Regions from separate parts of the Streptomyces sp. NPDC018263 genome, predicted to be linked through region 1. Evidence: riboswitches for the same ligand, from Rfam matches in the RefSeq annotation. Region 1 holds a riboswitch; each other region holds the start of a gene.

Region 1 (2,237 bases):
CGCGGTCTCGCCGTCGTCGGTGACCTCAAGGATCTCCGTGCACAGGTTGGAGGAGTGGACCACGTTGCCCGGCAGCGCCGTCTGGTTGGCGGTGCGGTTGGCGGCGTCCTTGAAGGTCATCCAGCCGTTGCCGGTCTGCGCGAGGGTGCGCATCATGCGGCCGTACAGCTCGCGGGCCGGCATGGTCTTCTTCGCCAGGCCCGCCTCCTCGGCCTTGCGGTAGGCCGCGTCGAACTCCGGGCCCCACAGGTCGACCAGGTCGGGCACGTCCGCCGGGGAGAAGAGCGACCAGGGCTCGTCGGCGTTGACCCGGCGCATGAACTCGTCCGGAATCCAGTGCGCGAGGTTCAGGTTGTGCGTACGGCGCGCGTCCTCACCGGTGTTGTCGCGCAGCTCCAGGAACTCCTCGATGTCGGAGTGCCAGGTCTCCAGGTACACCGCCGCCGCGCCCTTGCGCCGCCCGCCCTGGTTCACCGCGGCCACCGAGGCGTCCAGCGTCTTCAGGAACGGCACGATGCCGTTGGAGTGGCCGTTGGTGCCCCGGATCAGCGAACCCCGGCTGCGGATGCGGGAGTACGACAGGCCGATGCCGCCGGCGTGCTTGGAGAGGCGGGCGACCTGGTGGTAGCGGTCGTAGATCGAGTCCAGCTCGTCCAGCGGGGAGTCCAGCAGGTAGCAGGACGACATCTGGGGGTGCCGCGTACCGGAGTTGAACAGGGTGGGGGAGGACGGCAGGTAGTCCAGGCGGCTCATCAGGCCGTACAGGGCGGCGACCTCGTCCACGGCGGGGGCGCTGTCGTTCTCCGCCAGGCCGCTCGCCACGCGCAGCATGAAGTGCTGGGGGGTCTCGATCACCTTGCGGGTGAGGGGGTGGCGCAGCAGGTAGCGGCTGTACAGGGTGCGCAGGCCGAAGTAGCCGAACCGGTCGTCGGCGCCGGTGTCGATCAGGGCGTCGAGACGGGCGGCGTGCAGCGTCACGAAGTCGGCGGTGCGGTCGGCGACCAGGCCCTCGCGGTGGCCCACGGTCACCGACTCGGTGAAGCGGGTCACGCCCTGCGAGGCGGCCTCGGCGCGGATGGAGAGCGTGAGGAGCCGGGCGGCCAGCCGGGAGTAGGCGGGGTCCTCCGAGATCAGACCGGCGGCGGCCTCGGTGGCCAGCTCGCGCAGCTCCGCCTCGTCGGCGCGCGCCGACCGGCCGCGCAGCGCGGCGGCCGCGACCCGGCCGGGGTCCGCGTCGGGGAGGTCGGCGGTCAGCTCGGTCAGGGTCCGCAGCAGCGCGGCGCCGGGGCCGTCGTTCTCCACAGGGGCCTCGGTCGCCGGGGTGGCTGAAGCCGGATCGGCAGGCGCGATGGTCACGTGGGGCTCTCCCTCGCTGGGCACGGGGGCCAGGCGGAGGGTATGAGGGGGCACGAGCGCACACGGCGTCGCGTCCACCGGCCCACTCCACGAGGCCCGGACGTCTTCGGGCACCCGGACCGGACGGCCGGGCGCGCGCTGTCGGCAGGTCCTCGGACTGACGCTGGCATGCACGAAGCACGCGAGTACACCGTTGCGGGACAGTTCCGGATTCGCACCGGATTCCCCTGCGACGACAGCGAGCACGAGCATACATCTAGTGCCGCCCTGTCACGTCACCCCCAGATGTTGTGTCTGTTGTGTGTCGCGGTGGCTTCAGAGGGTCAACTCGTAGGTGAGCAGGCCGAGGTCCAGGACGCCCGGCAGCGGGTTCCAGTCGCGGGCCGGGGTGCGGTGGAAACCGAGGCGTTCGTAGAGGCGGTGGGCGGCGTGCATCGCGGGCTGGGTGGACAGGACGAGGCTGTGGCAGCCCGCCAGGGTCCGTGCCCGGTCCGCACAGCTCCGTACGAGGGCCTCCCCGGCTCCCTGCCCCCGGCCGGCCCGCGCGACCGCGAGCATCCGGATCTCGGCCTCGCCGGGTTCCGCGATGTCGGCCAGGGGGCCGCCGGCGGGGACGAAGGTGACCCCGCCCAGCAGGACACTTCCGCGCACGGCGACCAGCACCTCCGCCCGCGCCGCCCGCCGGGCCACGTCCCGCAGCTCGCCCAGGTACGCGTCGCTCTCGCCGAAGTCCAGCAGGCCGTCCCCGAGATACGCCTGCGCGGTGATCTCACCCAGGGCGGTGTACTCGGCCCGGTAGGCGGGTCTGATGACGAGGTCCATGCCCGGCAGTGTGGACGACAACGCGACGGGCCGCCGTCGCTTTTCGCGTGACGGCGGCC
Region 2 (2,237 bases), on a different contig from region 1:
GACTTCGACAGGTCGTTGACCCAGATGTTCCGGCCGTTGACCACACCGGCCACCAGCCGCTTGCCGGGCAGCCCGCCGACGGCGGCGAGCGCGTCCAGGTCGGCGGCCGCGGCCTCGGTGAAGTCCAGCGCCAGCCCCTCCACCGGGGCCTTCGCCAGCACCGGCAGGGCCTCGCCAAGACGGTCGAAGTAGGAGGCGACCAGCAACTTCGGCCGATCGGGGAGCGCGCCCAGATCACGGTAGGCCCGCTCGGCCGCGTTCAGCTCGGCCAGGGTGCGGTCCTGCACCAGCGCGGGCTCGTCGAGCTGGACCCACTCCGCCCCGGCCGCGCGCAGATCCGCCAGCACCTCGGCGTACACCGGGAGCAGCCGGTCCAGCAGGGTCAGCGGGTCGAAGTCGGCGGGGACACCGGGCGCGGGCTTGGCCAGCAGCAGGTAGGTGACCGGGCCGACCAGCACCGGCCGGGCGGTGAGGCCCAGAGCCAGGGCCTCCTTCAGTTCCGTGACCTGCTGGGCGGAGTCGGCGGAGAACACCGTGTCCGGGCCCAGCTCGGGCACCAGATAGTGGTAGTTGGTGTCGAACCACTTGGTCATCTCCAGCGGCGCGATGTCCTGCGTACCGCGCGCCATGGCGAAGTAGCCGTCCAGCGCGTCGGTCTCGACGGCCGCCCGGTGCCGCTCGGGGATCGCGCCGACCATCACGGTGGTGTCCAGCACATGGTCGTAGTACGAGAAGTCGCCGGTGGGGACCTCGTCGATACCGGCCTCGGTGAGCGCCTGCCAGGTGGTGCGGCGGAGGTCCGCCGCGGTGGCCCGGAGGGCGTCGGCGGTGACGCGGCCCTTCCAGTAGCCCTCGATCGCCTTCTTCAGCTCCCGGTCCTGGCCCTGACGCGGGTAGCCGTACACGGTGGACCGTGCTGCCGCGGCTGCGGACTTCGGTGTCACGGAGATCTCCTTCACGAGATGAATCCCTGAGGTCCCGGCGACGGGACGAGCACGTGAAGGGGTGACGGCCAGCCGGGCCCGGCCCGCGCGCCGCGGCGCGGTGGTCCGTCTGGTTGCGTACGCCGACCCGCCCTCGAGGTCACCGGAACTCCGTACGCGAGCGGGTCGCGCACGGGCAGTTGGCAGGTCTTCGGACTCGCGGGCGCGTCCTCCCAGGAGGACACCTACTGACCGTCGCTTCCCAGCTCCGTACGTCGGACCCAGTGCGTATGACGGCGGTCGTTCCCGCTCACCGCTGCGGGGCAGTCCCGGATTCCCACCGGGTTCCCTCTTGCGACACCCCGCCTGGCGGACGGGGCGAACCAGCTACGGGGACCAGCCTACGGGCCGTGACCGCGCGCCGCCGGTGCCGTCCGGCATCCGGATGGTGATCCGGGCCACGCGGGCCGGACTCACCTCCCCGCCGGGTCCAGTTGGGCCAGCGCGGCCGTGACCAGGGCGGCCGTGCCGGTGCCCAGGGTGAGGCGGACGCTCGGGAGATAGCGCGGGGAGTGGTTATGGGGGAGGCCGCGGAACTTCTCGGCGGGCCCGGTGCCGGGCGCCGCCGCCCACTGGGTGGGGCCGACCGAGCCGAGCATCCAGTAGGCGCCCCGGATGCCGGGCCGGCCGTGCAGATGGCCGCCCGCGCCGGTGAGCAGCGGGAAGTCCTCCGTCGCCGACGACGCGGGCCAGCCGGTGACGCGGGCGGCGCCGAAGGCGGCCTGGTGGGCGGCGCGCACGGCCGCCGTGACACCAGGGTCGGGGCGGGTGACGCCGGAGCGGGCCAGCTCGCGCACGGTCACCCGGGGTGCCGGCGCGGCCGAGGCGGCCTCCGCGCGCACCACCCGCTCCACCGCCGCCGTGCCGCGGACCAGCGCCGCCTCCGACAGGGCGCGGACGGTGACCCGCAGCTCGGCGCGGGTGGCTATGACGTTCCCGGTGCGCCCGGCGTCCCCGGCGCGCAGCGAGGACGCGGTGACCAGCAGCCGCTCCGCCGGGTCCGTCTCCCGGGCGGCGACGGCCGGGAGCCGGGTCACCGTCCCGGCCGCCGCCAGCAGCGGATCGGCCGTCAGATGCGGGGTGGCCGCGTGTCCGCCGTCCCCCTCGAAGACCACCTCCATGGTCACGCTGCCCGCCATCAGCGGCCCGTCGGCGTGCGCCACCATCCCGGCCGGGAAGGCGGCGGTGTGCTGGGCGAGGACCACGTCGGGGGCGGTGATCCGGTCGTACAGGCCGTCCTCCAGCATGGCGCGG
Region 3 (2,237 bases), on a different contig from region 1:
GGCGCACGGCACCAACGACGCGCAGAAGACCATGGGCATCATCACCCTCGCGCTGATCGCGGGCGGCGCCCTCTCCCCCGGCTCGAACCCTCCCACCTGGGTGATCCTCTCCGCCGGCCTGGCCATCGCGCTCGGCACCTACATCGGCGGCTGGCGCATCATCCGCACCATGGGCAAGGGCCTGACCGACCTGGAGCCCCGTCAGGGCTTCGCCGCGCAGACCAGCGCCGCGACCGCGATCCTGGCCTCCTCGCACCTCGGCTTCTCCCTCTCCACCACCCACGTCGTCTCCGGCTCGGTGATGGGCGCCGGCCTCGGCCGCAAGGGCGGAGTGGTCCGCTGGTCCACCGCCAGCCGGATGTTCGTCGCCTGGGCGCTGACCCTGCCGGCCGCCGCGCTGGTCGGCGCGGGCGCCGAGGCCGTGACCGGCCTGGGCGACTGGGGCACCGGACTGGTCGCGCTCTTCCTGATCGGCTCCAGCTTCGCCATCTGGAAGATCTCCCGCCGCGAGGTCATCGACCACACCAACGTCACCGCGGAGGAGTACGCGGAGCCGGCCGGTGTGGTGACCACCGCGATGGCCATGGTCACCCCGCCCCCCGTGGGCATCGTCGCGGACGACCTGACGGCCACCATCCCGGCCGCCGAGCCCCGTACGACCGAGCCCACCCCCGCCACCACCGCGCCGTCCGCCCGGGTCTGACCACCCGGCAACTGGAGGAACATCCCCATGAAGATCGACTGGGCGGCCCTCGGCTCCGTCTTCGGCGTCAGCCTCGTGGTCACGGTGGCCCTGGTGGGCCTGTTCACCCTCGGCGTCAGCGGCCTGGCCCGCCGCGAGCGCGCGGTGGCCACCGGCGGCTCGGCCCCGCTCGCGGTCACCGGCGCCTACGCCTGCTTCGCCGCCTGCGCGGCGGCGGTGGCGTACGGCTTCTACCTGATCGTCGCCTAGCGCCCGCACCCCGGAGGGCCCCCGCACGGCATGTGCCGTGCGGGGGCCCTCCGCTGTTCCCACCGGTGCCGGTGTGGGGCTCCACACACTCTTCTCCCGCAGGTCACAGGCAGGTTGACGGCCCTTCCGGGCACGTGGTGGACTTCGCGGGCCATGTACGGCGACAGCAGAGGAAGCCGGTGCGAATCCGGCGCGGTCCCGCCACTGTCACCGGGGAGAAGTCCCCGGGAGCCAGGAACTCTCGTCGCCGGTCTCGTCGAACCAGGGCGTGGACACCCTGAGTGAGGACTACCGTGATGCCCGGCCGTCGCCCCAGAACACGCACCAGGAACACCGGCACGCCCACGGCGAGCTAGCCGATGGGCGCCGATCGCTCGTACGCGTACGGTGCCGCCGCCGGCCTCCTCGGTGATCTCCTCCTGGGCGATCCCCGGCGCGGGCACCCCGTCGCCGCCTTCGGGCGGGCCGCCGGGCGCGTGGAGCGCGCGCTGTGGCACGACCACCGCGGCTGGGGCGCGCTGCACACCCTGGTGTGCGCCGGGGGCGCCACCGCGCTCGGCGTGGTGGCCGCACGCGCCGTACGTACTTCCTTCACCCGCTCCGCCGCGCTGACCGCCGCCGCCACCTGGGCCGTCGTCGGCGGTACCTCGCTCGCCCGCGAGGCGTCCGCCGTCGGCCGTGCCCTGGAGCGCGGCGACCTGGCGGCCGCGCGGGCCCGGCTGCCGCATCTGTGCGGGCGGGACCCCGAGGCGCTGGACGCCGACGCGATGGCGCGTGCCGTGGTGGAGTCCGTCGCGGAGAACACCTCCGACGCCGTGGTGGGCGCCCTGGTGTGGGGCGCGGTCGCCGGGGTGCCGGGGCTGCTGGGCTTCCGGGCGGTGAACACGCTGGACGCGATGGTCGGGCACAAGTCGCCCCGGCTGCTTCGCTTCGGCTGGGCCTCCGCCCGGCTGGACGACGTGGCCGGCTGGCCGGGCGCCCGCCTCACCGCCGTACTCGCCGTGCTCGCCGGGGACGACCCGCGCGGGGCGGTACGGGCCTGGCGGGCGGACGCGCACCGGCATCCGAGCCCCAACGCGGGCCCGGTGGAAGCCTCGTTCGCGGGCGCGCTCGGCGTCCGGCTGGGCGGCACCCTCTCCTACGGCGGCCGGGTCGAGCACCGGCCCGTGCTCAACGGCACCGGGCGGCCGGTCGAGGTCGCCGACATCGGACGGGCGGTACGGCTCTCGCGCCGGGTCGGTCTGCTCGCGCTCGGCGTCACCCTCGCCGGGCGCCTCATCAAAAG

Evidence for each region. Region 1 has a riboswitch for cobalamin ahead of ACZ3HQ_RS01970 (ribonucleoside-diphosphate reductase subunit alpha). Riboswitches for the same ligand answer to the same signal wherever they lie in the genome.
Region 2: it holds a riboswitch for cobalamin, as region 1 does, so the genes downstream of both, metE (5-methyltetrahydropteroyltriglutamate--homocysteine S-methyltransferase) here and ACZ3HQ_RS01970 (ribonucleoside-diphosphate reductase subunit alpha) in region 1, are expected to answer to the same signal.
Region 3: it holds a riboswitch for cobalamin, as region 1 does, so the genes downstream of both, ACZ3HQ_RS28360 (cobalamin biosynthesis protein) here and ACZ3HQ_RS01970 (ribonucleoside-diphosphate reductase subunit alpha) in region 1, are expected to answer to the same signal.

What each region holds. Positions count from the first base shown of each region.
Region 1 covers NZ_JBVHFA010000001.1:433,082-435,318, reverse strand. Annotated here, with positions in the region: gene ACZ3HQ_RS01970 (ribonucleoside-diphosphate reductase subunit alpha) at 1-1,356, opposite strand, end outside; cobalamin riboswitch at 1,483-1,608, opposite strand; gene ACZ3HQ_RS01965 (GNAT family N-acetyltransferase) at 1,672-2,178, opposite strand.
Region 2 covers NZ_JBVHFA010000002.1:766,272-768,508, forward strand. Annotated here, with positions in the region: gene metE (5-methyltetrahydropteroyltriglutamate--homocysteine S-methyltransferase) at 1-944, opposite strand, end outside; cobalamin riboswitch at 1,109-1,326, opposite strand; gene ACZ3HQ_RS08365 (amidohydrolase) at 1,397-2,237, opposite strand, start outside.
Region 3 covers NZ_JBVHFA010000011.1:53,589-55,825, forward strand. Annotated here, with positions in the region: gene ACZ3HQ_RS28350 (inorganic phosphate transporter) at 1-703, shown strand, start outside; gene ACZ3HQ_RS28355 (hypothetical protein) at 731-952, shown strand; cobalamin riboswitch at 1,074-1,212, shown strand; gene ACZ3HQ_RS28360 (cobalamin biosynthesis protein) at 1,312-2,237, shown strand, end outside.